Linked DNA regions of Chryseolinea soli. The protein of the gene in region 1 binds, or shares a complex with, the protein of each later gene. Links are inferred from orthologs where the notes say so. Each region holds a gene or a part of one and is shown on either strand. Other genes may lie near its edges.

The links.
Region 2: the proteins of D4L85_RS22640 (region 1) and accD are in contact, whole or in part, in a solved structure (PDB 8UXZ), measured with the Escherichia coli proteins. The link is inferred for Chryseolinea soli from one-to-one orthologs.

Annotation. Positions count from the first base shown.
Region 1 is NZ_CP032382.1:5,329,765-5,345,007, reverse strand. Bases 4,444-7,242 are described here. They hold D4L85_RS22640 (acetyl-CoA carboxylase carboxyltransferase subunit alpha), read right to left. Parts: upstream 6,418-7,242; coding sequence 5,470-6,417; downstream 4,444-5,469. Other genes in these bases: rhaT (L-rhamnose/proton symporter RhaT), read left to right, coding at 6,979-7,242; D4L85_RS22645 (MBL fold metallo-hydrolase), read right to left, coding at 4,552-5,391; D4L85_RS22650 (patatin-like phospholipase family protein), read right to left, coding at 4,444-4,503. Outside these bases: tyrS (tyrosine--tRNA ligase), read left to right, coding at 1-548; D4L85_RS22660 (porin family protein), read right to left, coding at 705-1,298; D4L85_RS22655 (urocanate hydratase), read right to left, coding at 1,712-3,736; more of D4L85_RS22650, read right to left, coding at 3,733-4,443; more of rhaT, read left to right, coding at 7,243-8,058; rhaM (L-rhamnose mutarotase), read left to right, coding at 8,079-8,393; D4L85_RS22625 (glycoside hydrolase family 3 N-terminal domain-containing protein), read right to left, coding at 8,489-10,711; D4L85_RS22620 (glucoamylase family protein), read right to left, coding at 10,888-12,522; D4L85_RS22615 (LamG-like jellyroll fold domain-containing protein), read right to left, coding at 12,601-13,512; D4L85_RS22610 (RagB/SusD family nutrient uptake outer membrane protein), read right to left, coding at 13,600-15,114; D4L85_RS22605 (SusC/RagA family TonB-linked outer membrane protein), read right to left, coding at 15,126-15,243. UniProt on the Escherichia coli protein: Component of the acetyl coenzyme A carboxylase (ACC) complex. First, biotin carboxylase catalyzes the carboxylation of biotin on its carrier protein (BCCP) and then the CO(2) group is transferred by the carboxyltransferase to acetyl-CoA to form malonyl-CoA.
Region 2 is NZ_CP032382.1:1,519,685-1,534,950, forward strand. What follows is about bases 3,807-6,628. They hold accD (acetyl-CoA carboxylase, carboxyltransferase subunit beta), read left to right. Parts: upstream 3,807-4,707; coding sequence 4,708-5,550; downstream 5,551-6,628. Other genes in these bases: D4L85_RS06520 (class I fructose-bisphosphate aldolase), read left to right, coding at 3,807-4,638; D4L85_RS06530 (ABC transporter permease), read left to right, coding at 5,692-6,628. Also shown: D4L85_RS06495 (2-oxoglutarate dehydrogenase E1 component), read right to left, coding at 1-940; D4L85_RS06500 (30S ribosomal protein S16), read left to right, coding at 1,141-1,689; ribosome maturation factor RimM, read left to right, coding at 1,753-2,265; tRNA (guanosine(37)-N1)-methyltransferase TrmD, read left to right, coding at 2,268-2,948; rplS (50S ribosomal protein L19), read left to right, coding at 3,039-3,392; more of D4L85_RS06520, read left to right, coding at 3,568-3,806; more of D4L85_RS06530, read left to right, coding at 6,629-8,136; hemE (uroporphyrinogen decarboxylase), read right to left, coding at 8,289-9,317; D4L85_RS06540 (DUF4249 domain-containing protein), read right to left, coding at 9,433-10,500; D4L85_RS06545 (TonB-dependent receptor), read right to left, coding at 10,503-12,920; D4L85_RS06550 (hypothetical protein), read right to left, coding at 13,005-14,657; D4L85_RS06555 (SusD/RagB family nutrient-binding outer membrane lipoprotein), read right to left, coding at 14,670-15,266.

The DNA.
Region 1 (15,243 bases):
CCTATACTTTCTATCAATATTGGTTGAACACTTCGGATGAGGATGCCTCGAACTTCATCAAAATCTTTACGCAGCTAACGCGTGAAGAAGTGGAGAGTTTGCTGGCTGAACATGCCACGGCTCCCCACCTGCGCAAACTGCAGCATGTGTTGGCGAAAGACATCACTACGCGCGTTCACTCCGTGGAGGAATTCGATAAGGCGGTACAGGCTACCAACATTCTTTTTGGCAACGCGACCACCGACGAACTGAAGCGTATTGATGAACGGACGTTGTTAGAGCTGTTTGCCGGCGTGCCTCAGACCACCATTTCGAAGGCCGCTTTGGAAACTTGTACCAATGTAACGGACCTGTTATCCGTCGCCACGAATAGTTTGGTGTTTACTTCGAAGGGTGAAGCCCGGAAAATGATCCAGTCGGGTGGTGTGAGTATCAATAAAGCCAAAGTTGCCGATCCGAATCATGCGGTGGCGTTCGATCTTCTGCAAGGTAAATATTTGCTGGCGCAGAAGGGGAAGAAGAACTACTATCTGATCGTGGTGGAGTAGTTTTGCTGCCTCACCTTCGCTAATGCTTCAGCAAAGAAAGAATAAAAAGCGCCCTCCTTCGCTAAAGCTTCGGCGGGCAAGCAAGGAAACAAAAAAAAGCCACCCTTCTTCGCTAAAGCTTCGGCGGGTGGCTTTTTCGTTTTCGGGAAGCGATGATTAGTCCTTGCCGAATTTGAAGAGTTTGTAGCCCACGGATACTTGGATGACTTGATTTTTGATGTTTTGGTAGGCGGGGCTGTCATCGATGTTCGTCAAGCCGAGGTTATAGCGTGCATCGATCGTGATGCCAAAGGGAATGTCCCAGCCGGCACCCAAGGCGAGGCTGACGTCCGACTTCTTGAAGGAGTCTTTTACATTTTGATCGTCAATCTCAGCACGCGAAACAAATCCGAATTGCGGCCCTACCTGGAGATTTATGCCGGCCACGGTATACAATTTTACGATCACCGGAATGTTGATGTAGCTGAAATTGGCGTCGAAGTTGCCGACATCTGTTTTTACTTTAGAACCTTGTTGCGAAAAGAGCACCTCCGGCTGAATACCTATTTTGGAGAATTTGAACAGCGTGAAGGCGCCGAAATGATAGCCCGTGCGATTGTCAAAATTTGTCTTAAGCGTGGATTGCCCATCGGAGGAGCCGTTCAACTTTGCGAAATTCAAGCCACCCTTAATACCAATCGCAACAGAAGCCTGCGCATAGGCACCCACGGACGCTGCGACCAATGCGAATACGATAATGAGTTTTTTCATAGTTGGTTAAGTTTTTAAAAACTACCCGGCAAAGATAATGCCTTAAAGTATAAAAATAGGGCAGTTCGGCGGCGGTTTTTGTTGGTTGAACTCGGCCGGAGGGGGATTGATCTATGGCGGGCGTTACTTTTTTCAGTAGTCAGTAGCCAGTAGTCAGTAGCCAGTAGATAGGGTGAGGAGTTATGGGGGAGATCGTTGGTGTTGGATCTGGTGGTTTTCTACAAATAAATATTCAGTGGTCATTAGCCAATGGCCTTCGGGGTTAGAGATTAAGAATCAGGAGATGTTGGAACGAGACAGATGAAGTGCAACGCTGAACACGCAAAGCGCACGAGAAATGTTATTCTCCCGAACCCCACATCCAAAATCATCACCTTTATTCTTCCTCTGAAACTTAGCCACTGCGTTTCGAACTACTGGCTACTGACTCCTGATTCACCCAATCCCTCCAAAAACGCCTCATCAACAAGATTCGCCCTCGTCACCCTCATCCCGCCCCCTTTTAAGCTTTCTTGCTCTATCGTCCACTGCGCATTCTTATTCCGCGCCCAAGCTCTCCGCGCGATGCCGTTGTTGACGTCGTAGTGGAGCATGTTGCGTAGTTTGCGGGTGGCATCTTGCGTACCGTCGAGTACCAGACCAAAGCCTCCGTTCATCACTTCGCCCCAGCCCACTCCTCCACCGTTGTGGAGCGACACCCAGGTGGCACCGCGGAAGGAGTCGCCAATGACGTTGTGGACCGCCATGTCGGCGGTGAAGCGTGAGCCGTCGTAGATGTTGGACGTTTCGCGGTAGGGACTGTCGGTGCCGGACACGTCGTGGTGGTCGCGGCCCAGTACTACCGGGCCGATCTTGCCTTCGGCTACGGCTTTGTTAAAAGCTTCCGCAATTTTGAGGCGGCCTTCGGCGTGAGCGTAGAGAATGCGTGCCTTCGAGCCCACGACGAGTTTGTTTTGTTTGGCCTGGCGGATCCACTGCAGGTTGTCTTTCAATTGTTGTTGAATTTCTTCCTCAGCGTGGGTCGATATTTCCTGCAGCATCTCGGCGGCCAACGCATCGGTGAAATCGAGGTCGCTGTCTTTGCCGGACGTGCATACCCAGCGGAAGGGACCAAATCCGAAGTCAAAACACAACGGTCCCATGATATCCTGTACGTAGGAAGGATAACGGAAATTGATCCCATCTTCTGCCATCACCGCAGCGCCAGCGCGGGAGGCTTCCAGGAGAAATGCGTTGCCGTAGTCGAAGAAGTAGGTACCTTTCGCCACGTGCTTTGCAATGGACGTTGCCTGTCTGCGCAGGGACTCCTCGACTTTTTGTTTGAATGCGCCGGGGCTACTCACCATCAGCGCGTTTGACTCCTCCAACGACAGGCCTACCGGATAATAACCGCCCGCCCAAGGATTGTGCAACGATGTTTGATCGGAGCCTAACGCCACATGAATATTTTCAGCATCAAATTTTTCCCAAACGTCAACGATGTTGCCGTGGTAGGCGAGCGAGACCACCTCTTTTGCAGCTTGTGATTTTCGCACCCGCGCCACCAATGCTTCCAACGTCGTAACAATTTCGTCTACCCATCCCTGCTCGTGTCGTTTATGAACCGCTTTGCCATTCACTTCCGCCACAACGGAGATACAACCGGCGATGTTGCCTGCCTTGGGTTGTGCACCGCTCATGCCGCCCAGCCCTGACGTGAGAAAGATCTTGCCTTCCAATCCTTCACCCTGACGGCTGATGTTTCGGCCGGCGTTGAGTACGGTTATAGTGGTTCCATGCACAATGCCTTGCGGACCGATGTACATGTAGGAACCGGCGGTCATCTGGCCGTATTGTGTCACGCCGAGGGCGTTGTACTTCTCCCAATCGTCGGGTTTGGAATAGTTGGGGATCATCATGCCGTTGGTCACCACCACGCGCGGTGCCTCGGCGGAGGAAGGGAACACGCCCATGGGGTGGCCGGAATACATGTGCAATGTTTGTTCGTCCGTCAGTTGGGCGAGGTATTGCATCGTCAGTAAATATTGCGCCCAGTTTTGAAATACGGCGCCGTTGCCTCCGTAGGTGATCAGCTCATGGGGGTGCTGCGCAACGGCCGGGTCGAGATTGTTTTGGATCATAAGCATGATCGCTGCGGCATGCAAAGAACGCTGTGGATAGTCGGTGATGGGCCGTGCGTGCATGGCATAGTCCGGACGGAAGCGGTACATGTAAATGCGACCGTAGGCGATCAACTCGTCGTAAAATTCTTTTGCCAGCACGGCGTGATGCCGGGGGTGAAAATAGCGGAGGGCATTGCGCACGGCCAGCTTCTTTTCGCCGGCGGTGAGGATGTCTTTGCGTTTGGGCGCGTGACTGACGTTCGTGTCGTAGGGTTTAGGCTGGGGCAACGTGTCGGGTATGCCCTGCAGGATTTCTTGTTGGAAGGTGAGGCTCATGGTCGCTTCGGGTTTATCCTGAAATCTTCCGGTTTGAAATTTTCTTTGGTGAAGTGGTAGCCGGTTTGAAAAAGGTCTTTCGCCTTGCTCACATCAAAACCGCTAACTCCTCCCGCGCCCGGGGGATCGATCAACACGTCGCACAACGCTTTGCTGGTGGCGGTGTTGCCGTTGACGGCCATCATGAGGCTGCGCTCGATGACGGACCGGAAATTCAAAGTATTGAAATCACCCCGAATGAAATTGCAGTTGGCACCGATCAACAGGTCGCACGCTCCGCGGATGCTGTGGGCCGGCAAATTGTCCGTGATGCCGCCATCCACAAAGATCTTGTTGTCGAATTGGATGGGGTTGAACACGAGCGGCACGCAACACGACGCCAGGATCGTGGGGATCAATTCTCCTTTTGTAAAATACTCGGTCGTGCCTTGCCCGATATTCGTCGTGGCAACGGTCATGGGCAGCTTCAGGGCTTCGAACGTGTTTTCGGGCATGTATTTCTGAAGGACATCGCGGAGTCCATCCAGACTCAGCAAACCGCGCATCGTCCACGCCGGACGAAGCGACCGGAGAAAGCTGGTGGTGAGAATGATGTCCATGATCTTCTCGGCAGAATAGCCATACGCATACAACGAACCCACGATGGAGCCTGCGCTTGTGCCGGCCACGACGTCGATCTTCACTCCAAATTCTTCCAGTGCTTTCAGCACGCCGATGTGCGAGATCCCCCGCGCACCGCCGCCTGATAATACCAATCCGATTTTCATGTCTCTATCCTGATTTATACTTGTGCTATTTTTTTACGCGCCAACGGCTCAAAGAATTTCCGCCAGCCGGAAGGTCTGATCCACGCGAACACCTTTTTCGGTATGCTTCACCGTGCAACATTCGTTCTCCGGGTCGTGTTCGAGAAAGAGGACGTAACCGTGGGTGGCCGCTTCATTGAGAAAACGTTCCTTTTCTTCGAGTGTGATCAACGGCCGGGTGTCGTAGCCCATCACATAAGGCAACGGGATGTGGCCTACAGACGGCAACAGATCGGCCATGAAACAGATCACTTTGTTTTTATAACGGATCATCGGGATCATCATTTTTTCGGTGTGCCCCGAAACGTATTGGATGTCGAACGATGCGAATGGTGAGGGCGCGTGGGCGTCTACAAATTTCAAGTGACCGCTCTCCTGCATGGGAAGGATGTTCTCCTTCAGAAAGCTTGCTTTTTCGCGCGGGTTGGGTTGGGTTGCCCACTGCCAGTGGTCGGCGTTGCTCCAATACTGCGCTTTGGAGAAAGCCAAGTCCAGTTTATCTCCTCTCCTTTCGACGCCACCGCCGCAATGATCAAAATGCAGGTGGGTGAGAAACATGTCGGTGATGTCGGCCGGTTCAAAGCCCGCACGATGCAGCGACGACGGGAGGGTTGCGTCTCCATTCAGAAAGTAGTGACTGAAGAACTTCGCGTCCTGTTTGGTGCCCAGGCCGTTGTCGATGAGGATGGTCCGGTTGCCGTCCTCGATGAGCAGGCAACGCATGGCCCAGTTGCAGAGATTTTGTTCGTTGGCAGGGTTTGTTTTTTGCCAGATGGATTTGGGCACTACACCAAACATGGCGCCGCCGTCGAGTTTGAAAAATCCGGTGTCGATCACGTGAAGCTTCATGGGTTGCGCTCCGGTTAGGGTCTCTAAAAAGAAAAGGCTGCAACTTGCATTGCAGCCTTTGGTATATCGTTTCGATGATTATTCTTTTACAACGCCCATCGCACAGAACTTGTCGATGCGTTGGTCGATGCGCTTTTCGGGGCCGAGCGCCGAGAGTTCTTTCGTGGTCTCGAGGATCACGCGCTTGATCTCGTTGGCCATCCACTTCACATCGGTGTGCGCGCCACCCAGGGGTTCGTTGATGATGCCGTCGACCAGTTTCAGGGCGGTCATGTCCTTGGCCGTGAGTTTGAGCAATTCTGCGGCTTGTTCTTTGAAATCCCAGCTGCGCCAGAGAATGGTGGAACAGTTTTCGGGGGAGATCACGGAGTACCACGAGTTCTCCAGCATGAGCACGCGATCGCCAATGGCGATGCCGAGCGCGCCGCCGGAGGCTCCCTCGCCAATCACAATGCAGATGACGGGCACTTTGAGACCGAACATTTCCTTGAGGTTGCGGGCGATGGCTTCACCCTGTCCGCGCTCTTCGGCTTCGAGGCCGGGAAAAGCACCTGGGGTATCAATGAACGTCACGATAGGCTTGTTGAACTTTTCGGCGATCTTCATAAGGCGCAGGGCCTTGCGATAGCCTTCAGGGTTGGCCATACCGAAATTGCGCATTTGGCGCTGTTTGGTATTGCGTCCCTTTTGTTGGCCGATGAGCATAAACGTCTGGCCGTCGATGGTGCCGAAGCCGCCGATCATGGCTTTGTCGTCAGACACGGTGCGGTCGCCGTGCAGTTCGATGAAGTCGGACGTGATCTCGTAAATGTAATCCAGGGTATAGGGACGATCCGGGTGGCGCGACAGTTGAACGCGTTGCCAGCCCGTGAGATTTTCGAAGGTCTCCCGCTTGAGGTCCAGAATTTTTCTTTCGAGAGCTTTTACAGCGGCCTGAACTTCCTTGTCGCTGTCGCTGGCCAGCTGATTCATATCTTCAAGTTTAGCCTCCAGTGCAGCAATGGGCTTTTCAAAATCCAATAGCATATGGTCGATTTTGTCGGCACAAAGTTAGAAGGATTGTGAAATATCGGTAATTAATGGATAAGTTTCGCACTAATGCCCTCATATTCAATAGCCTGTTCCAACGGTGGGCGTTCGTGAAGGGTGTTGTGCGGCTTCCGTTTTGCCTTTTCTGACCTTCCGTTGCCTTTTTTTTGCCGGGTATATATTGTTATGGGCCTTCCGTGACCGGTTGTCCAGCGAAAGAAAAGACCCTTGGTTTTTTATGCGTAAAAGAGCACCAGCGTCAATGCCGCCCAGGTGACCATTTCCACCAGCCATTCCGTCCCGCTCATTTTCTTATGCGTTTCCATAGCTTTTTATTTCAAGCCACGACGATTTGCATGCCAATGCCTTTCTGAGCCCAAAAGCAGGGTTTGGACGTTGGAGTGTAGAGAAAAAGAATCAATGACGTCCAATTTTGGGGCGCTGCGGTAGCAGGAGGCTGCTTTTTTTGTGCAGACAGCTCATGACGGTTTCGTTTGCATAGAGTTTCTATTTTTACCGGAATCACTGTGTTCCCCTGAACCTTATACCACCCTATCTATGCAGGTCATTTTCGGTATCATTTTTCATTTCATCGGCGGGTTTGCTTCCGGCAGCTTCTATGTCCCTTTTAAAAAAGTAAAAGAATGGTCGTGGGAAAGTTATTGGATCGTGGGCGGTCTTTTTTCATGGCTCATCATCCCTCCTTTCGCCGCGTGGCTCACCATTCCGCATTTCAGCGACATCATTTCGCAAGCTTCCTCCTCCACTTTCTGGTGGACCTATTTCTGGGGTATCCTGTGGGGCATCGGTGGACTAACGTATGGGTTAGGCATGCGCTACCTGGGCATGTCGCTGGGCAACTCGGTGTTGCTGGGATTCACGTCGGTGTGCGGATCGATTGTTCCTTCCTTGTATTATGATTTTGTTCCCACACCCGGCAAAACCAGCTTCCACGAGCTGCTGACGACTTCGTGGGGTCGCGTTGTGTTGCTCGGTGTGACCCTTTGCCTGGTGGGGATCTATCTCTGCGGACGGGCCGGGATGATGAAGGAAAAAGAGCTTCCCGAAGAAAAGAAGAAGGAGAGCATCAAAGAATTCAACCTGGTGAAAGGCCTGATCGTGTGCACGTTTTCGGGCATCCTCAGCGCCTGTTTTAACTACGGCATCGAGGCCGGCACGTCCATGGCCGAGCAGGCCAATGCGCTTTGGCAGGCGGCCAACCCCGAGGCCACCAGCGAATTCCTGTATCAAAACAATGTCATCTATGTCGTGTTACTTTGGGGTGGCCTCACCACCAACTTGGTGTGGTGCATGATCCTGAACACACGGAACAAAACGTTTGGGGACTACACCAACAGCAAAACGCCGTTGCTTCAAAACTATTTCTTTGCCGCCCTGGCCGGCACGATCTGGTTCCTCCAGTTCTTTTTCTATGGCATGGGCGAAAGCAAGCTGGGCAATGGCGCCAGCTCGTGGATCCTGCACATGGCGTTTATCATCCTCGTGGCAAACCTGTGGGGGATCCTGTTAAAAGAATGGAAAGGCGTGCAACCGAAAACGCGGGACACGATCGCGGCCGGCATTCTCACGATCTTGCTCTCGGTGATCCTCGTGGGCTACGGCAATGCCTTGAAATGATTTCTGAATTAAATTGCCCTATGGAACGACTTGCTTTTACCATGAAACTTTTCCCCGGTCAGGTGGAAGAATATAAACGGCGGCATGATGCGATTTGGCCGGCCCTGAAATATTTATTGAAGGATTCGGGGGTCAAAGATTACTCGATCTTTTTGGATGAAGCATCGCTGACGTTGTTTGGGGTGATGAAGGTGGAGGATTCTGCGGTGTTGGGGCCGCTTCGCGATCATCCGGTGATGCGGGAGTGGTGGGAGTATATGAAGGATATTATGGAGACGAATGCGGATGCTTCACCGGTGCAGGTTTCTCTGGTGGAGGTTTTCTATTTGGGGTGATCATCCCAAAATAATTTTAAACCGCAAAGCGCAGAGTCATCGCAAAGAAGGCGCAAAAGAATTTGGAATCCTTTGCACCTTCTTTTTCAAGTCTTCTACTTTAATATAAACGAAGCCTTCTTCACATCATCCGAATTCCCCCCAACAAAAACATCGTATTTACCTGGCTCCGTACCAAAAGACATATCTCTCCGGTAGAATGACAGATCAGATTGCGTCAGCGTGAAGCTTACTTCTTTCGACTCGCCCGGCTGCAACATCAATTTCTTAAAGCCCTTCAATTCTTTTACGGGACGTGTCACACTTCCCACAAGGTCGCGTACATACAACTGCACAACTTCCTCGCCTTCACGCTTGCCCGTGTTCTTCACCTTGCATGTGATGGTGATGCCCTCCTGCTGCGTGATCTCCTGCTTGTTGAGCTGCACGTCGCCGTATTCGAAGGTGGTGTAGCTCAGGCCATAGCCAAAGGGGAAAAGCGGTGCGTTGGATTCGTCGAGATATTTAGACGAATATTTGTTGTTCGGATCCATAGGGCGGCCCGTGTTTTTCATGTTGTAGAAAATAGGGATCTGTCCCACCGATCGCGGGAAGGTGACGGGCAGTTTGCCCGAGGGATTGTAGTCCCCAAACAACACATCGGCTACGGCATGGCCGGCTTCAGTTCCAGGGAACCATGCTTCCAGCACGGCAACTTTGTTTTGTGTCATCCAATTTATGGTCAGCGGCCGCCCGTTGAAGAGAACCACCGCGATGGGTTTGCCGGTCTTGTAGATCTCCTCCAACAACTGCTGTTGTGCGCCCGGTAAGTTGAGCGATGCCCGGCTGGCGGCTTCACCGGTCATGAGCGCAGCTTCGCCAAGAGCCATCACGACGATGTCGGCTTGTTTGGCAGCTTGTATGGCCTGTGCAAATCCCTTGGTGGTATCGTCATTGATGTTGCAGCCTTTGGCATACAGGATCTTTGTCGCAGGGGTTGCTGCCGCTTTAATGCCTTCCAGGACGCTCACCGCTTTGGCACCCTCGCCTGCGGCTGACCAGGAACCGATCATTTCTTTTTTGGCATCGGCCAGGGGACCGATCACTGCGATGGATCGCGTGGTCTTCGGCAAGGGCAACACATGCTGATCATTCTTGAGCAACACCATCGACTTGCGCGCAACATCGCGCGATGCCGTGAGGTATTCCGGCTTCATGATGGTGGCCTTTTCGCGTTCGGGGTTGCAATAGCGATAGGGATCTTCAAACAATCCCAATTCGAATTTCTTCGTCAGGATGCGGCGCACGGCTTCGTTGACGAGGCCTTCTTTTAGTTTGCCTTCTTTCACCAGGCGTTGCAGCGAGCTGTTGTAGAAACCGGCTTGCATGTCCATGTCCACACCGGCTTCCAGGGCGAGGGCGGCCGCAGAGGCGGTGTCCTCGGCAATGCCGTGGGGGATCATCTCCATGATGGAGGTGTAGTCCGTTACCACGAAACCTTTGAAGTTCCATTCCTTGCGAAGGATGTCGGTCATCAGGTATTTGTTTCCGGTCGCGGGCACGCCGTCGAGTTCGTTGAAGGAGGTCATCACGGTGGCTGCACCGGCGTCGATGGCCGCTTTGTAGGGTGGCAGGTATACTTCGCGTAGCATGCGATCGGACATGTCGGTGGTGTGATAATCACGGCCGGCCTGGACGGCACCATAGGCGGCGAAGTGTTTCACGCAGGCCATCACCGAATGGAGGTCGCCAATGCCATTGCCCTGAAAACCTTTTACGCGGGCGATCGCGATCTGTGCACCCAGGTATGTGTCTTCCCCGGCACCTTCGGCCATCCTACCCCAGCGTGGGTCGCGGGCAATGTCGCACATGGGCGCAAAGGTCCAGTGCAGTCCTTGGGCCGAGGCTTCGTCGCCGGCGATGCGGGCCGACTGTTCCATGGCGGTGAGGTCCCAGCTGGCGGCCTCCCCTAGCGGGATGGGAAAAATGGTGCGGTGGCCATGGATCACATCATATCCAAAAATGAGCGGGATGTGAAGACGCGTTTCCTTTACGGCCAGCTCTTGCAGCTTGCGCGTGTAGTCGGCACCGAAGGCATTGAAGATGGCGCCTACCCGGCCAGCCTTGATGTCTTCGCGATAGTTTTCGCGAATGGTGGGGCCCGTCACGTCGATGTCGCTGGTGAAGAGCGTGAGTTGGCCGATCTTTTCCTCCAGCGTCATCAGGGCGAGCACCGAGTCCACGCGACCGGCGATGTTTCCGGATGACTTGGGCGCATTCTTTTGGCAGGCCGTCAATACCAGCATCCCGGCCATCCACAGGAAGAACAATCTTTTCATGCGTTCATTATTTTTTGGTTTGTGTAAACAGCTCGCGGTGTTTGGACGCAGCGGTTTACGAAGATCAAATGTCATTTTTGTCCCATCGCCAGACCCAAGCAAGCCTCTCAAAAAAATGAGAGACTGTACTTTAGGCTGGGCTCCTCGCGGAGGATCTTTGTGTTATTCAGTATAGGTCAATTAAACTCCAGTTTTGTTTTGGCGGCCTGCACTTCCGGCGCCGACATAAATAAATTCCACAGCAACCCCGTGCGATAGTTCTCGATCATGACCACGATCGGTCCCTGGTCGATGGCCAAATACGAATTGGCCACCCACCCGTCCGACAGGTCGAAAGCATCATAAAATCCATACGGTCCCCACAATTTGTCGCCCAGCGTGTAATAAAAGAATTTCAGTGCCTTCATCGATTCCTCCGGTGCATACGGAAACGAGGATAGCGCAGCCGTTGGCGTGATCACCCCCTGGTCGTTCGACGGCGAGTGGGCATCATAACCGGTCGGGTTGTCGCTCGCCGTCAGTCCCCAGCAGGCGTCGCTGTAGCCCACATAGTTTTTTGGATTGGCCGCACAATAGGCGTGATTGATCAGCGTCGCGTTCACGTTTTGTTCCCAATAGTCGGCATAGTCGTCTTTGAAGTGGGGGTCCATTCCCAAATATGAATATTGCACCCAGAACAACGGACTGGGTGTTCCGAGGGGCAAGGTGTAGCCGTAATATTTTTGTCCAGTTTTTATGGCGCCGTTTCTTCCATAGCCATTGGTGTACACGCTTTTGGGGATGCCGTGCGTGGGCGAAGCGGCGGCGAGGATGTAGGTGATCTGTTCTTCAAAATATCCCGAAAGGGCAAAATTCATATCCCAGTTATAGTTGGGCGACCAATGCCAGTAAAGCACTTCCTGCCCGTCTTTGCGATACCAGTCCCATTCCACACCTTCATAGAGCTTTGTCATGCGGCGGATGAGATTGTTGCCGACGGTGTCGGTCGGTTGCAGATATTGACGCGACGTGAGGAGACCTTGCATGAGGAATGATGTTTCCACCAGGTCGCCACCGTTGTCTTTTGTGCTAAAGGGGATAACTTTTCCCGTCGTGCCGTTGATCCAGTGCGACCAGGCCCCATGAAAACGATCGGCCGTTTCTAAAAATGTCACGATCTTGTTGAGGCGCTCCACGCCCTCTGTGCGTGTGATGAAGTTTCGATCCATGCCCACCACGATGGCCATGATGCCAAAGCCGCTGCCCCCGCTGGTCACCGTTGGCCCCGAACCTTTGCGCTCGAGGGCCATGCCGCTGGTTGGTTCAGCCATGTCCCAAAAGTATTTGAACGTTTGCTTTTGGGTGAGCGTCAGCAGCTCTTCATCAGAGATTACCGGAAATTTGTCGGCGGGGTCGAAAGTAGTAATGACCTTACTATCGAAGTTTCCGCCCAATGCTTTTTTATCGACAGACGTCAGCGCTGTCGAGATTTGAAAATTATATTTTGATAAATACTCCAGCGCCGTGCTGGGCTTGATGGTGACGGTGCTGTCGCCATGACTGAAAGTATAGGTCAGCGTGAGATTTTCTGTGGGCGATACCAGCACGATCGCCGTGGGAACGGTGGTTCTGTCGATGGGTGCTGAAAACGAAGCGACGATCTCTGGCGTCAGGCTTGCTCCAGAAATGGTTGACCCGACAGGACGGTCATCCGATTGGATGGATGTCAACGTAAATGACGTTTCACTTCCCGGCGCGGGGTCATCCTTTTTACAGGACGCCATCGTCATCACAAAAAATATCAACCCGAAGGAAACGGCCTTTACATTCATGTTGTGGTTTCTAAAAATAAAGTGAGTGCATAAAAAAAAGGGTACACCGAGGTGTACCCTCTACCCGTAAACTACAAATTACCTACCTGCAGTGCCGAGGTTAAACAAGGCTACGATATCTTTTTGTGCCAGTACGGTATTGAATACACGCACATCGTCGATGCTGGCGGTTGCCAAAGGAGCCCAGTCGGGACGGGTGGCATTGGCGAAGCCCATGTCGGCAGAGGCCATGCTACCAAACATCGCTTGTGCAGGCACACGCATTTTCAACACCGGTGTCGTGCCACGGTCGGTATATCCGCCAACGGATTCACCGTTACCATAGAGCGCAAACTGGTGGGTTGCTCCATCCCAGGTCATCACATAATGTGCCCACTTGTTGCCACCCATGAAATATTTACCGGTGCCACCATTCGGGGCATCCGTGCCGGTGTTCTTCAACGCCACGTTGTCCTGACCGCTCTGCGAGTTGTCTGCCAGCGTCGTGTTCAGATAGTTCTTCAACTCCAGCGTATCGGATGCAGGAAGGTGACGCGATGTTTCAGCGCAAGCCTGGAGGTTACCCCAAACATCGGATACCGACGTCGGGAAGATCCCAAAGAAAGAAGTGAATCCGCCGCCGGCCACACCTTTTGTTCCTTGCACGTTCACCCAAAGGCTCACCGTGAAGTTATTCAAAGCGTCTACCGTGTTGATCTTGTCGATAGGCGGAAACGCAATGGCTCCTTTGGACAGTTGGAGCGCTTTGCCGATCTGCCCCGTGGTGAACGCTACGCCACCGAGCGTTTTGTTCGGCGCCGTGCTGGAGATCACTTCGTTGTTGGTATCGTCGAACGTCCAGTGGGCTACCAGGTACGTGGCGCCTACCTCATCCGAATTGTTGTAGCCATCGATCTGCGGTAGGCTGTCGTCATCGTTGTTACAGGATCCGATAGCCAGCACACCCAGTGCAAGGATCCCTACTTTCAAAAATCTCATTTGTTTTCTCATTTTCATTTTAGTTTAACATTTTAGGATAAAGAAGTTTTTTAAAGCCCGTTTTAAACAAAGAATACATTGTAGCCCGACAGCTGCCGCTCAATACCCAAAGTTTTGCTCCAGTGCGCCACCGCTCAACAATATCTGCGAATTGGGAATGGGCAAGAGTTCATTCTTGCCTTCCACAAAATTGGTTTTTCCTACAGCGTGCATCACCTGCGCCGCTCTGCCCTGACGAACCAGGTCCCAGAAGCGATCGTGCTCCATGGCCAGCTCTACGCGCCGCTCTTTCCAGATGTCGGCTTCGGTGGGCGCGCCAATGTCGGGGAGCTTGGCCCGCTTGCGCACGAGGTTCAGCGGTGTGGCCGCATCTTTGCCCAAGTGAACGGCCGCTTCGGCATTCATGAGCAGCACATCGGCATAGCGCAGAATGCGGATATTCTTCGGCCGGTCTTTGTCGGCGGGTTGGATAAAGCTTTCGCGCAGCGTACTGGTGTAGGCTTTGTAGTTATAATATTGATTTTGCACGCTGTCGGCACTGGGTATGCGAAAACCATCCCATAGCACAGTGCCTTTGTGCGTGCCGGAGTTGTCGATAAAAATGATGGTGGCATCCTTTCGTACGTCGCCGGGCTCATAGGCATTAACAAGATTAGACGAGGGATTGTTAAAACCCCACCCCAAATCATTCCAGCCGCCGGCGCCACCGATGCGGGGTCCCTGGCATACTGTATAATTGTCTACGCGCAAATAGCTATTGTTGAATACGCCGGTCTCAATTTCAAAAATGGACTCGGCGCTATTGTCGCCCGATTGGCGCCAGATCTCGGCATAGTCGTCCAGGAGTGCGTATTTGCCGGAGGTCATCACCTCGTTGGTAAGTTCCCACACCTTGTCCCAGTCTTTGCGATACATGTAGACTTTGGCGAGCATGGCCTGCGCGCTTCCTTTGGTCACCAAGCCACTAGCCGTAACCTTCAACGGCAAGTGGTCGGCCGCAAATTGAAGGTCTGCTTTGATGCTGTCATATACGACGTCCACCGAGGCCCGGCTCTTAAATGCTGGATCGCTGTTGGCATCTTCCGCATCGTTGGGCACGCGATATACCAGCGGCACGCCGCCGTACATGCGCACGAGGTTGAAATACAAATAACCCCTGAGGAATTTCACTTGCGCCTCCAATTGCTCGATGGTGGCGGCATCCAGGCTAGCCGTTTTCAATCCCTTCAGCGCCTGGTTCGCGTTGCCGATGGCGCTATAGTGACCACTCCACAACGTTTCGGCAAACTTGTTTGTTGAAGTGGTGTTGAAATCATCGATATCGCCTATGGGCACCAATTGGTCGCCAGCGGTGCTGCCTTTGTCGGCATCGTCGGAGATGATGTTGGTCACGGTGATAAAAGCAAAACCGTGTACGTCGCCATTATCTCCCCAGGAGTCGCCCAACAGCAGACCGTTGTACACGCCGGTCACCAGCTTTAGCGCCAGGTTGGGATCGGCGCTGGTGTTTTCGCCGCCCTGCACGGGGACGTTCAGAAAATCATCGCTGCACGAAACGGCGGTCAGCGTGAGAAGGCTAAGAAGGATGCTGCGTATGTTCAATGTCGTTCTCATGTTCGTCATTTTTAAAATCCTACATTTAAACCTGCTGCAAACGTGCGTGTCGTAGGGTATGAGCTCAGCTCGATGCCCGAGTTGAGCGGATCGCCGGGTAGCTCGGCCGTGAAGCCGCTATACTTCTTG
Region 2 (15,266 bases), 3.8 Mb from region 1 along the record:
GGGTGTAGCCAATCACCAACGGGTCAACCGCTTCCAGGTGGGAAGGGTTGGGTGTTAATTTCAGATAGATCTTCTTGCCGGAAGGCGTGTTGATGTGGCTTGAATAGCCCAGGTGATATTTGACGTCGCCGTCGCCCATGGTTTGCTCGGGGCTGACGTTGCCTTCAAACTCGGTGAAGATCTGTTCGTAGGTTTTGCCGAGGATGTTCGACAACACGTTCAGACGGCCGCGGTGGGCCATGCCGATCACCACTTCCTTCACATCCAGCTCTGCCGCTTTGTTGATGATGGTTTGCAGGGCGGGGATGGTGTTTTCGCCACCTTCCAGGGAGAAGCGTTTTTGTCCCAGGAATTTCGTGTGCAAGAAGTTTTCGAACACCACCGCTTCATTGAGCTTGGTGAGGATACTTTTCTTTTCGTCGATGCTGGGATTATAGGTGTAGTATTGTTGTTCGCATTTCTGGAAGAACCACGAGCGCACTTCGTCGTTGCGGATGAAGTTGTATTCAAAACCGATCGGGCCGAGGTATACGGCCTTCAGTTTTTCGATGATCTTGCGCAGGGTGGCGCGGCCCATGCCGATTTCGGCGCCCACGTCAAACTCGGTGTCCAGGTCGGCATCGGTGAGGCCCACGTTGGTGTGGTCGAAGTTCACCTGGTGGTTTCTGCGTTCGCGAACGGGGTTGGTTTTGGATTTCAGGTGACCGAACGAGCGGTACACGAAGATCAGGTTTCGTACCTGCGTTTCCTTTAAGGAGAGGGAATCGTCGCCTCCTTTGGGACCGTGGCCGTTTTCGCCATAGCGCTGATTGGAGAAGTCGTATCCCTCAAAAAACTTCTGCCAGGTTAAATCGACGCTGCTAGGGTCCTTTTTGTAATTTTGGTAGAGTTGGTCCAGATAACCAACGTCTGCATTGCTGATGTATGAATAATTATCCATGATTATTTTTGAAAGCCAACAAATGTAGAGAAGTGCCATAAGATTAAAAAATTGAATAATCGCGTAAACGAATACTTAACTATTTTCCTTCCTTTCAACCCCATTAGGCGCCGATCATTGCCAAAACGGAAAAAAAACTTAACTTTGCGGTCTTTAAAAAAAATACAGGACGAGTTCCACTATTTTAAACTGACACAGTAATGGTTAAAATCAGATTGGCCCGCAGAGGCCGCAAGAAACTGGCGATGTACGATGTAGTCGTAGCCGATGCCAGAGCACCACGCGATGGTCGCTTCATTGAAAAGATCGGGACTTACAATCCCCTCACCACTCCCGCTTCCATTGACCTGAATGATGAAAAAGCATTCAAATGGTTGATGAATGGCGCTCAGCCTTCCGACACGGTGAAAGCCATGCTTTCCTACCGTGGCATCATGCTGAAAAAACACCTCCAAATCGGTGTCATCAAAGGTGCGATCACCCAAGAGCAAGCCGATGCGAAATTGGCCGACTGGCTGAAGAGCAAGGAAGCTAAGATCGAAGCCAAGAGAACTAAAGTTTCCGCTTCCAAGGAAGAAAGTGCGAAAGCCCGCAAGGCTGCCGAAACCAAGATCCGCGAAGCCCGCGCTGAAGCGATCCGCCAAAAGGCGAAGGTTGCCGAAGAAGCTGCTGCTGCCGCCGCCGCACAACCTGCTGCTGCCGCTGCCGAAAACGAAGCTCCGGCCGCAGAAGCTACCGAACAAGCTTAATTTTAAATTGATCATTCCAAATGCCAATGTGTTCCCACGCATTGGCATTTTTATTTCCCCACCATGGACATCGAAGAATGCTTTAAGATCGGCTTCATCCTGAAACCCCACGGCCTGAAAGGCGAGGTGACGGTTTCGCTGGACGACGAAGCTCCCGAAAATCTCGCGGAGCTGAAAGCCCTCTTTGTGGAGAAGGACAACCGCCTGGTACCCTATTTTGTACAAACCGCCTCGGTGCACCAGGCAAAGGCCCTTATCAAATTCGAGGACGTCGACACGGTGGAGGAGGCTGGCAAAATTGCCAAACGCGCGCTCTATGTTCAAAAGTCGCTGCGCCCGAAGTCGGCGCGGGGTGAGTTTTATAGCGACGAGATCATTGGCTTTGAGGTTTGGGATGAAGAAACCGGCTTGCTGGGCAAGGTCGCCGAAGTGCAGCCGGGTGCCAATCCGCTTATCGTGGTCGATCGGGAACTGGGCGAGGTGCTGATTCCTGTGAACGGTCCCTTCATCGCGAGCATTAACAAGGGCAAAAAGCGCATCACCGTGAATCTTCCGGAAGGATTTTTGGATATTTGACCATGCACATCGACATCCTCACGTGTCTTCCCAAGCTCATTGAAAGCCCGTTCTCGGACTCGATCCTGAAACGCGCCCAGGCCAAGGGGTTGGTCACGGTCAACATCATCGACCTGCGCCAATACGCTACCAACAAACACCGGACAACCGACGACTACGCGTTTGGCGGCGGTGCCGGCATGGTGATGATGATCGAACCCATCGACAACTGCCTGACCGAACTCAAGTCCCAACGAACCTACGACGACATTATTTATATGAGCCCCGACGGCCAGCGCCTGTCGCAGCCCCTGGCCAATGAACTGAGCCTGAAAAAGAACCTCATTTTGCTCTGTGGTCATTATAAGGGGGTGGACGAGCGGGTGCGGGAACACCTGATCACCCGCGAGATCAGCATTGGCGACTACGTTCTTTCCGGCGGCGAGCTGGCCGCGGCCGTGGTGGCCGATGCGGTGGTCCGGCTCATCCCCGGCGTGTTGTCGGACGAGACCTCGGCGCTGAGCGATTCCTTCCAGGACAACCTGATTGCGCCCCCGGTCTATACCCGGCCGGCAGAGTACAAAGGCTGGAAGGTCCCGGACGTGCTTTTGTCGGGACACCAGGCCCGGATCGAGGAGTGGCGGCACGACCAGGCCCTGGAGCGGACGCAAAAAAGACGGCCAGAATTGCTTCAAAAGCCTTAAAATCCATTTTTTACAAACATTCTATATCCCAGTTTCCTAAGTTTCAATTCTTTCCCTACATTTGCAGTCCATTTTCAAAACCATCGTGTTATGGCAGATCTGATTAAACTCGTCGAGCAAGAATTTGCGAAAGTCCGTGAGACACAACCCAGCTTCAAGCCTGGTGATACTGTGAACGTTCACGTAAAAATAAAAGAAGGTAACAAGGAGCGCATCCAGCAGTTCCAGGGCACGGTGATCCAACGCCGCGGCACCAACAGCAACGGCGAGACATTCACCGTTCGCAAGATCTCCAACGGTGTAGGCGTGGAGCGTATCTTCCCCATCGTTTCTCCCTCTATCGACAAGATCGAAGTATTGAAAGAAGGTAAAGTACGTCGTGCAAAACTGTACTACCTGAAAGGCAAGCAAGGCAAGGCTGCCCGCATCAAAGAGAAGATCTAATACATCCGAAAATAGTAAGAAGCCATTCCCATCCGGAGTGGCTTTTTTTGTTTTACGGGTTTATCCTGAGGGGCTGCTGAACACGTTTGAAATGGGCCAAAAACCCCCAAATCAGCTCAAATTAGCATCCTATTAAATAATTAATAACTTTGTCCCCTCGCATAAAAAACCAACTATGGCTAGAAACATCGCTGACCTACTCGGTAAGGACGCAGACTACCTGCTGAAACACCAAAGTAAAACCATCTCTAAGGATCAACTCCAGGTTCCCAGCCCGGATTTCGTTGACAAAGTCTTTGCTCAATCCAACCGCAGCATCCCCGTGTTGCGCAACTTACAAGCATTATACGGAACCGGCCGTTTGGCCAACACAGGCTTCGTTTCCATTCTTCCTATCGACCAGGGCATCGAACACAGCGCGGGTGCGTCTTTCGCGAAGAATCCCATTTATTTCGATCCTGAAAATATTGTGAAGCTCGCCATCGAAGGCGGCTGCAACGGTGTGGCCACTACGTTTGGCGCACTGGCCATGGTGGCTAGAAAATATGCCCATAAGATTCCTTTGATCGTGAAGATCAACCATAACGAATTGCTCACTTACCCCAACAAGGCCGACCAGATCATGTTCGGTTCCATTGAGGACGCCTGGAACATGGGCGCTGCGGCGGTAGGAGCCACGATCTACTTCGGCTCTGATAATGCTACCCGCCAGATCATTGAAGTGTCTAAAGCTTTTGAGCGCGCTCACCAGCTTGGTATGGCCACTATTCTCTGGTGCTACACCCGTAACAACGCCTTCAAAAAAGACGGTGTTGACTATCACGTATCGGCCGACCTTACCGGCCAGGCCAACCACCTTGGCGTGACCATCCAGGCCGACATCATCAAGCAAAAGCTTGCGGAAACCAACGGCGGCTACAAAATGCTGAACACCGGCGGAAGCAGCTATGGCAAACTGGACGAAAGAATCTATACGGAGCTCACATCCGATCACCCGATCGACCTGTGCCGCTACCAAGTGTTAAATTGCTACAACGGCCGCGCCGGCTTGATCAGCTCCGGTGGCGAGTCCAAGGGGGCAAGCGATCTGGCCGATGCTGTGCGCACGGCCGTGATCAACAAGCGTGCCGGTGGCACCGGGTTGATCTCGGGTCGCAAGGCTTTCCAACGCCCCATGAAAGAAGGCGTGGAGATCCTGAACGCCATCCAGGATATTTACCTCGATAAATCGATCGATTTAGCTTAACGAAATTGTAATTTCAGCCGATGAACCTCACCCGTTCATCGGCTTTCTTTTTTACTAAATTTTTTAACTATGTCTTGGTTCAAACGCAGCGATAAAGGAATACTCACTCCCACCGAATCCAAACGCGAAGTGCCCGACGGCCTCTGGTTCAAGTCGCCCGCCGGCAAAATTGTTCACACGCGCGAGTTGAAGAACAACGCCTATGTGGTGCCCGATGAAGACTTTCACGTGCGCATTGGCTCGGAAGAATATTTCGAAGTGCTGTTTGACGAAGGCAAATACACCGAGTTGGACCCCACCATGGAGTCGGCCGACCCGTTGAAATTCAAAGACACCAAGCCGTATCCGAAGCGCATCAAAGAAAGCCAGGAGAAGTCCCAGCTGAAAGATGCCGTGCGCACGGCCTATGGCAAAATGAATGGCATCGACATCACCATCGGCTGCATGGACTTCAGTTTCATCGGCGGTTCGATGGGTTCGGTTGTGGGCGAGAAAATTGCCCGGGCGATGGACCACAGCCTTCAAACAAAAAAACCGTTCCTCATGATCTCCCGCTCCGGCGGCGCGCGCATGATGGAAGCCGGACTTTCACTGATGCAAATGGCGAAGACATCGGCCAAGATCGCTTTGCTGGATGCTGCCAAAATTCCTTATATCTCCCTGCTGACCGACCCCACTACGGGCGGTGTAACGGCATCGTATGCCATGCTGGGCGATTTCAATATTGCCGAACCCGGCGCGCTCATCGGCTTTGCCGGTCCCCGCGTGATCCGTGAAACCATTGGCAAGGACCTTCCGAAAGGTTTTCAAAGCGCAGAGTTTGTGTTGGAACATGGCTTTCTCGATTTCATCATCGACCGGCGCAACATGAAAAACCGCCTCTCTACGTTGCTGCGCATGCTGCAGAACTAGGCGTCCGCAGACGAACGGTTTTATCCCCTTCCGTACACCCCTTCTTTTTTCGCACGCGGATTTGTTTCTGCATGGGCTTATTTCCTTGTCTAAGGATGTGGCACATGGATTGACCTTGGTGGTACTTGTAAACTTCTCGCTATGATCAAGAACTACATCAAGGTCGCCCTCCGCAGCCTTATCAAACAAAAAGTGTACACGCTCATCAATGTCCTGGGGCTTTCCGTGGGCATCGCGAGCTGTCTTCTCATCACCATGTTTGTGATCGAGGAGTTTTCGTACGACAAATTTTTGACGGATGCCGATCGCATCTACAAGGTCGTACTGGAGCGAAAGTATCCCAATCACTCCACCAACTATGCTTTCATCCCCCATTCTTATTCCGACGTGATGTCGCGCGACTTTGCAGAAGTGGAAGACGTGGTAAAAGTGAGCGGCCCCATCAACAACGTCGTGGTGAATTATACCGACCGCAAAAACGAAGTGAAGCAGTTTGAAGAAAACTTCGTCATGGCTGCCGACTCCAACTTCTTTTCTTTTTTCAGTTTGAAGCTGGTCAAAGGCGATCCAAAAACGGTGTTGACTAAGCTGAACGACATCGTGCTAACACAAGAGACCGCCAACCGCTACTTTGGCCAGGACGACCCCCTGGGAAAAACACTAAAGATCTTCAATCAGGATTTCAATGTCACCGGCATTTGCGAAAACCTGCCGGACAATTCACATTTAAAATTTGATTTCTTATCGAAGTGGAATGATCAGTTCTTTGGCGGCCCAAAGGTGAACTTCATCACTTTCTCGGCACATACCTATATAAAACTCAAACCCGGCGCCAACGCTGCCGCACTGGAAGCAAAATTTCCCAAGATGGTGGACACCTATGCGTCGGCGCAGATCGAACAAGATCTTGGAAAATCATGGGCTGACTACAAGCGCGAGGGCAACGGCTACCGCTACTTCCTTCAACCCCTCACGTCCATTCACCTCGACCCGACAAACCTGGAAGGATCCATGCGCCCAGGGGGAAACCGCAATTATGTGTACTTCCTCATCTGCATCGCCTCGCTCATCCTGGCGATCGCATGCATCAACTTTATGAACCTGGCCACGGCGCGTTCGGCCGAGCGGGCGCGTGAAGTGGGCGTGCGCAAGACAATGGGTTCGTTGAAAGGCCAGCTGGTTTATCAGTTCCTGGTGGAGTCTGTCCTGCTAAGTTTGTTTGCGACGGTGTTGGCGATAGGCTTGGCTCAGCTCGCTCTGCCTTACTTCAATGCCTTGGCGGGAAAACATCTCTCCCTTCCGTTTACACCTGGTATATTGGGGGGCCTATTACTTATCTCGGTGGTGGTAGGTTTTATGGCCGGCAGTTATCCAGCCTTCGCGTTGTCGTCGATCAATCCTATTGTGGTGATGAAAGGTCATTTTGCCAGCCAGGCAAAGGGTTCGTGGTTGAGAAACGGGTTGGTTGTTCTTCAGTTCTTCATTTCCATCGTGCTCATCGTAGGTACCCTCACGGTGGTGAAGCAGATGAACTATATGGAAAACAAATCGCTCGGTTATGACAAAGAGCAAGTGCTGGTCATCGATCGCGCGTTTGCGCTGAACAATAAGGCGCAGACCTTCATCGAAGAGATGAAGCGCGTCCCGGGTGTGGTGAGTGCCGGGGGCACCTTCTCGCTCCTGGGCCGGCAGGGTGATTTCTTCGGGGCACAATTCACGCCCGAAGGCTCGTCGGAAATCCTCACCACAAAAAGCATGGGTATCGACGATGACTTTGCGCAAACCATCGGCTTTGAGTTTGTAGCAGGCCGGGGATATTCTAAAGAAACCAATGACTCTCTTTCTATCATCTTAAATGAAACGGCCGTCAAAACCATGGGACTCTCCGACCCCGTGGGTAAAAAGTTGAAGCAGATCTTGCGCCGTCCGGAAGGAAATGCAGAAGTTGTCTTTACGATCATTGGTGTCATCAAGGATTTCAATTTTCAATCCCTGCGCGATCCTATCACGCCCCTCACGATTCAGAGCGTCGAGAGCTTTGGCGGTGGCGCGGGCTATGTGACGGTACGGCTCAACCAAAGAGATGCCCGTAGCATCGTGAGCGCCGCGGAAGAAAAATGGAAAACCTTGGCGCCGGATCAGCCCTTTAAGTATTTATTCCTCGATCAAAATCTTCATGCTCAATACGCAGCAGAGCAACAGGCCGGCAACGTCTTTGCAGTTTTCTCCGGGTTGGCCATTGTGATTGCTTGTGTGGGATTGTTTGGGTTGGCGGCCTATACCGCGAACTTGCGGACGAAGGAGATTGGTGTACGCAAGGTGATGGGCGCTTCTGTTTTTAGTGTCGTGATCTTGTTGTCGAAAGAGTTTACGAAACTGATTGTGGTGGCCTTCGTGTTGTCGGTGCCATTTTCGTGGTTTATTATGGATCGGTGGCTTGAGGGATTTGCGTTCCGCGTGGATATGGGTGTCGGGGTGTTTTTGCTGGCGGGGGGTATAGCGTTGTTGATCTCATGGATCACGGTGAGCTATCAGTCGATCCGGGCGGCGATTGTTAATCCTATAAAATCTCTTCGAAGCGAATGAGAAAAGGTCAGGGCTAAAGCCCTTTCGATATAAGATGTCAATAACCCTGGCCTAAAGGCCGGGGTTATTTTTTTAGTGATCATCGGAATATCCTTAGCGCCTTTTGTGTTCGCCGAGGCTTTACCGAAGATGAGGCGCTTAAACCTTATGTCCTAGCGACGCAACGTTGCGCTATATTCTTTCACCGTGTCGATGTAGCATTTCACTTTGTCAACTTCGGTGTCGGGATATAAACCGTGACCAAGGTTAGCGATGTGCTTGTGGGGGCCGAAGGCGTTGAGCATTTTTTTGGTTTCGCGTCGCACGTCGTCGAGGGAGCCGTAGAGCGCGCAGGGGTCGAGGTTGCCTTGCAGCACTTTGTTGGGGAGCAGGGCGCGCGATTCGGCGATGCCCATGTTCCAGTCTAACCCTACGACGTCGCAGTTGATGGTGTTCATTTCGGCGCGGGCGAAGAAGGCTCCCTTGGCGAAGACAATTTTGGGAACGTCGTTTCCAAGGGCGTCACAGATTTTTGAGATGTATTTCAGGGAAAATTCAGCGTATTGATCCGGCGATAATATTCCTGCCCAGGAGTCAAAGATCTGTACGATGTCGGCGCCGGCTTTGATCTGGGCCTTCAGGTAGTGGATGGTGCTTTGGGCGATCATGTCCAGCAGGCGGTGTGAGAACGCGGGCTGGGTATAGAGCATTTTTTTTGCCTGGCTAAATGTTTTGCTGCCTTTGCCTTCGATCATATAGGAGAAGATCGTCCACGGAGCACCGGCAAATCCAATCAGCGGCACTTTGCCTTGAAGCTCTTTTTTGGTGAGACGGATAGCGTCCAACACGTACTGGAGTTCTTCGGCTTGCGCGATGTGCAGCGATGCGAGATCGGCTTCCGAGGTGATTCTTTTCGGAAAGACAGGGCCTTTGTTCTCCTCCATTTCATAGTTGAGGCCCATAGCCTCGGGGATGACAAGGATGTCGGAAAAAATGATGGCTGCGTCTACACCGAGGATATCCACGGGCTGTATGGTCACCTCCGTGGCCAGCTCGGGGGTTTTTACAAGGGTTTTAAAGTCTTTCGCGGTTTCCCTTACTTTTCTGTATTCCGGGAGGATGCGGCCGGCCTGGCGCATCAGCCAGATGGGGGTACGGTCGGTGGCAAGTCCTTTGGCGGCAGAAATCAATCTATCATTCATGGGCAGCAGTATAAGGCGGCAAATCTAGCCCACAAAGGGGAGAGTTTACCCTGAAACAACAGAATTTTGTTCGGCAAAAAAAGGCTTTAGATCTACCAGCCTCGGTCGTGCGCACTTAGTTTATCCATCCCGGCGGCATGACGTTCGTGCGGCCGACTTGGTTCTCGCAATTAACACAGGTTTCCGCAATCTGATAGGGATTGAATGGCCTGCGGACGAGCAGCACATCGACATTGCGATCAACATAAAAATATCGCTGCACAACGCTGTTCGCCATAAAATAGCCGAGCACTTGTTCCGTCGGATCGCTGACGTTGAACACATTGCCCTGGATGGTAGCGGGAGATTTATCAAACACACCGCCGGTGTTGTTGAGTTGATCATAAACAGCAGACCAGAATTTGAAGGCCCCCTCGGAGAGGGATTGTTGCTTCACCATGATGTAATACGGATCCTTCGAATCGTAGGGCACATCCGTGATGTGTTGTCTTCTCAAGCGTTTGCCATTGCTCAGGTAATCGGACGTAACAGAAAAACATCCGTCGCAAAATGTGATCCTCCAACAGGGATTGCAGCAGGGATAAGCAAGCCTGCCTCCACCGGGAAGCGCCACGATCTTGCAATAGGGCAGTGTTTCGTAATGCTGCCAGTTCCACCAATAATAATTGTTTGTCTCCGGCGCATCGCTGGTCTCAAGATAGATCGAAAATTTACCCGGCACGTCCGGAGAAGGAAGCGGTTTGAATTCTGCAAACAACGTATCAATTGCCGGCACCGGCGCCATCAGTTCAGGGCGGGATTCATAGCGCGTACCATTTTCCAGCACAATCGTTACATGATAGCTTCTGCCCGGTACACCCTTCGTATCGTCCGCTGTTTTGTAGGTGCCATAGGTAGTTGGCGTCATCTCTTCTTCATACCCTGTATCATCCTGGAGAAACACGCGGGCGTTGTTGGGATAGAGATATGATTTCTGTTTGATATCGGAATAGGGTGGAGTGTAGTTCACGCTGATGAAATGCGGTCCCGGACCATCGGTGATTGCACCACTCACCACCAGCTGCTTTTCTATGACCCGGCGTTCCGGTTCAAAGGGGGTAACACAATTGTTCAGCACCAGCAGAAAGAGGCCGGAAGAAATGGTGATGAACCTTGTCTTTATCTTGGAGATCGTCAGCCTCATAATCAGAACTTAAAATTGTAGGTGATCGATGGTATGATCGTCGCGAAAATCGAAAGCTTATAGGCATCCGACGAAACGATGGCCGATTGTATGCCGTTGGTCTTCGTGAAAATAGAATACGCATTCTTGCGGGCGTACACATTGTAAAGGCTAAACACCCAACTTCCATGGAAGCGTTTGTTTGCCGCGCGCATCGGATCGATGGTCATGGAGAGATCAAGCCGGTGATAGTTCGGTATGACATCCTGGTTGCGATCTATAAAATTGGACACTTGCAGGAAGCCCATGTAATAGCGATTGTAGGCATACGTTGTCGGCCGGCCGGAACTGAACGTGAAATTCGCAGCATAGGTGATCCCTTTTTTATTCGGGCTGTAGTTCAATACCAAATTCAAACTGTGCGGGCGGTTGTAGTTGGCCGGATACCACTTCCCGTTGTTCACTTGTTCGTCGGGGTTTGTGGATTGGATCAGAATCATCGTTTGAGAATAGGTGTAGTTCAGCCACCCCGTGAGCCGGCCCACATTTTTCTTTAATTGAAACTCCAATCCATAGGCTTTGCCTTTTCCTTGCAGGATGACGGTTTCAGGCAACGGCGTCAGCAACAGATCGGCGCCGCCTTTGTAGTCGCTGATGTTTTGAATGTTTTTGGTGTATACTTCTATGGACGCTTCGTATTTGTTTTGAGAAAAATTACGGAAGTATCCCACTGAAAATTGATCGGAGATGATGGGCTTGATATAGGTGTTGCTGAGCTGCCAACGGTCTGTGGGTAGCGATGCCGTTGTGTTTGTGACGCGTTGCAAGTATTGACGCAGGCGGCTATAGCCGAGCTTTATCGAAGATTTTGCTCCCAAACGCAAATTGAATGCGAGCCGTGGTTCAAGGCCGCCATAGCTGGCGATGTGTGCATGTTTGGCGTATTGAATCGTGTCCGTTATATATTTTATGTCGCGCTCGCTTCCCGGCGCATAGGCATACACCGTGGAAGGTCCCGTATTGAAGTAATAAGAATAGCGAAGGCCCGCCTGCATGGTGAGCCATCGTTGCAGGCGCACTTCGTCCGATCCAAACACCGCCATCTCCGTGCCCTGCTCGGATTGCAGCGCAGGCAGGGATAGATCCGTTTCTTCGGATAACGGGATCAGCATTCCGGGGTTGACTTTATATTGCGCCAATTCAATTCCTCCGATGGCCTGATGGGCATTCTTTTGCCACGACAAATCGGACTTCACGGCTTTGTAGGTGATGTCCGATTTAAAATCATAATCATTCGGAACCTCATGACTGGATATAACGGAATTGTACTTGCTGTAGACCAAAGCTGATTTCAAGGACAGGTTGGAAGCAAATTTATGTATCCATCCTAAGGTGGCTGTGTTACTTTTCCAGCGGTAGTCGGTGGCGGGCGGGATATTTCCCGTGGAGATCGAGTCGGAAGGAAGCTTGAATACATCGGTGGAGTTGTAGGCCGTTAAATAGATCCGGTCATCGCCCTTCAAGTATTCCATCCGCCCGGTGATGTCATAGAAATTAGCTTTTGTGTTCCGCAGGCTTGAACTCTTCAGGACCTTAAAAAGATAATCAGAAAACGAAAAGCGCGTACCGATAATGAGCGACAGCCGATCTTTGATGATCGGTGTCTCAAACAAAAAACGGTTGGCCACCAGCCCGATGCCACCCTGGAAACTTCGCTTCGTGGAGGGGCTTCGCACACTGATGTCTAAAACGGACGACGCGCGTCCACCGAACTGGGCCGGGACGCCGCCGCGATACAATGAAATGTCTTTGGCCATGTCGGGGTTGAACACCGAGAACATGCCCATTAAATGTGAAGGATTGAAGATGGGCATGCCATCCAGCAAGATCAGGTTTTGGTCGGAGTTACCCCCGCGAACGTTTATCCCCGAGGTTCCCTCTCCCACCGTGGTGACGCCGGGCAACAGCAACATACTTTTAATGATATCGACTTCCCCGATAAACGCCGGCATCTTTGACAGCGTCTTCATGGTCAACGTGCTCACGCCCATCTCCACACTGGCCACGTTGTGATCCTCGGCTTGTGCGTTCACCACCATTTCATCCAATTGTGTGACGTCCTCTTCCATGACGACATCGAAACGCTGGGATTGATGCAGGGTGAGCTTGACGCGAACAGTTTTATAGCCCGTGAATGAAAACTTTGTCCAATAGGTACCGGAGGGCACAGAAATGGAATACTTTCCAAGGGAGTCAGACACGGTGCCAATATTCAATTGCTCCAGGTATACCGTTACACCGGGCATGGGTTTGTCGCGTTCTGAAATGGTTCCTTTCAGTACCGGGCCTTGAGCGAAGCCCTGCCATTGAACGGCAAGCATGAAGAAAGCCAAACAAAACTTCCAAGGGGAGCTATCGGCTACATAAAACGGTATTCTCATAACCTAAAGGGAGAATGTCAACGCGAAGGATTAAAAAAGGCTGCCCTTGAAGAGCAGCCTTTTTTCAATTTTTATGCTAGCGAATTAGTCCATGTGAACGGTCGTCTTACCCGTGTTTTTACTCACGTTGCCGGTTGCGTTCACAAAATAGAAGTACACATCGTAGTCATCATTGGAGATAAACTTACTGAAAGTTGTTCCTGATGATCCTTCGCTTACGCTGAAGCTTCCAACTTCGCTGGGCTCCTCGCCACTCCAGTCAAATCCAGCATTTACTACGACACCCTTGATGGTAGTCGTGGCTTGTGCGGGAGGGGTGCTACCGGCCGGCACAGCGGCAAAGTAGATTGTTCCGGAAGTTGAGCCTCCAGGATCGCTTGGTCCTGTGCTTGTCGTGGCCGACCACTTGATGTCATTTCCATAATCGTAAGGAGCTCCCAGGGTGATTACCGGTACAGCGGGTTCTCCAAGATCGGCGAGGATGTCGAAAGAAGTACCGGCAAATGCATTGCCAGCCAAATCGGCACCGCCCGTTACATCAATAGTCAAATCGCCGTGCGTAACTTCAGTACCGTCATCCGAATCTTTGTATGTGTAGACATAGTTTGCCGATTTTCCATTGGGAGAAAGGGTCATCTCTGCTTCGTCTACGGCATCCAAATTCTGACCGGACACAGAGATCAACAGGGGCTCTCCGGGATCCAGCGCTTCCTGGAAGTTAAGCGTGATGCTCACGTATTGGTCGCGACCGATACGGCTTCCTGCTGCTGCGTTTGCCAGATTCGCGATGATCGGATCGCCGTCCACCTGAGGCTCGGTGTTATCAACTTCGATCGTCGTCGTCTTCGGTGCTTTTTGAGCCAAACCAGCCGTCGGGCCTGTGCCACCATTTACAGCACCGGCCACGGTAATGGACACGGGTCCGGTATAACCGGCGCCAGCGGTATAGATCGCATAGAATTTAGTACCGGAATCATCGTCAGGATCTGCTACTACAGGGCTCAACGTACCCACGCTTCCCGGAGCCAGCACAGCCGTAGGAGCCGTACCGATTTCCGACGCATAGGTAATGTTCAGCGTATCTTTCGCAGCAGCCATCAACGGAGTGCCTACGCGCAAAGCGAACTTCGGCGAGGGATAGAACCCGTTGATGTCGTCATGACAATACAGCAATGTTTGCGCCGGGTAAAAAATACCGCTTTGATACAAACCACTGTTTACGACCGACGTGGAGAACACGATTGTTCCGTTCGTCAGGAGCAGGTCCGATTCGATGTTTAAGAGATCATCATCCTCTACTGTAGGATTTCCCACCCCTGTAAGGATGGCAGAAAGTTGGATGGACAAAGACCCTGTCGGGTTAGCGCCACCGGTTGATGTTAACGATGAACCGGGGAATGTTGCGACTTTAGCACGTGTATCTACCAGGAACTCGCCGGCATTGTTCGGGTCGGGCTTTTGATAGTGTGCATACACCTGGATCTCTTGCAGCGACGTAGGGTCTTCGGAAAGGTATTCAACATCCATTACGAAGGTTTCGTTGCCGACGATCTTATTCTGGAAGAACGTATTGGAGCAGCCGTTGTCGTTCAGTGCATCGAACGAGTCTCCGCGGAGTGCCAGGATCGACCCTTTGGTTTGTTCCTTCAGGCGAAACGGATCCAGAGAGTCATCCGCGCATGCCGCCAAACACGCGATGCCGATGAACAGCGATAATTTATTTATAGTTGATTTCATAGTTCGGTTCGTTTATTTAAGGTCATCGGGATTTTTGTCCCAGAAAACTTTCACTGATCCATCTGTTTTCTGCGTTACCGAACCGTTGAGGTTGGCATAGATTGCAGGATATATAAGCGACATCGCAAACTTTCCACCGTTGAGGGCCAGCATGGGCTGAATGTTCTTCGGCGAGCTCGTTCTGCGATAGAGGTTATAGGCCTCGATACCGTTTCCAAAGAGCGCGAGATAGTACTCCTTCATCACCACATCGAGTTTATCGGACGATGCGTCATAGAGGTTACCCACAAAAATGGTGTAGCTCAAGGTTGGCGTTACCAATGATTCGGGAACGGTTTGACCCAGGGAAGCTCCCATAGCCTTCACACGATTGATCGACTTGGTGATACCTTGGATCATATGTTCCTTAGCGTCATCGGGCGTGCCGATACCCAGACGAAGGGCTGCTTCAGCTTTTATGAAATCGATGTGGAAGGACATGACAATCGGTTCGATTCCCTTTCCATTTCCACCCATGCCTTGTACTACGGGTTGTGTAAATTCAGCGCCAACACCGTCGCCCGGCAGGTCATCGTCGGGATTCGATGTATAGTTTATGTTGGTGTCTAC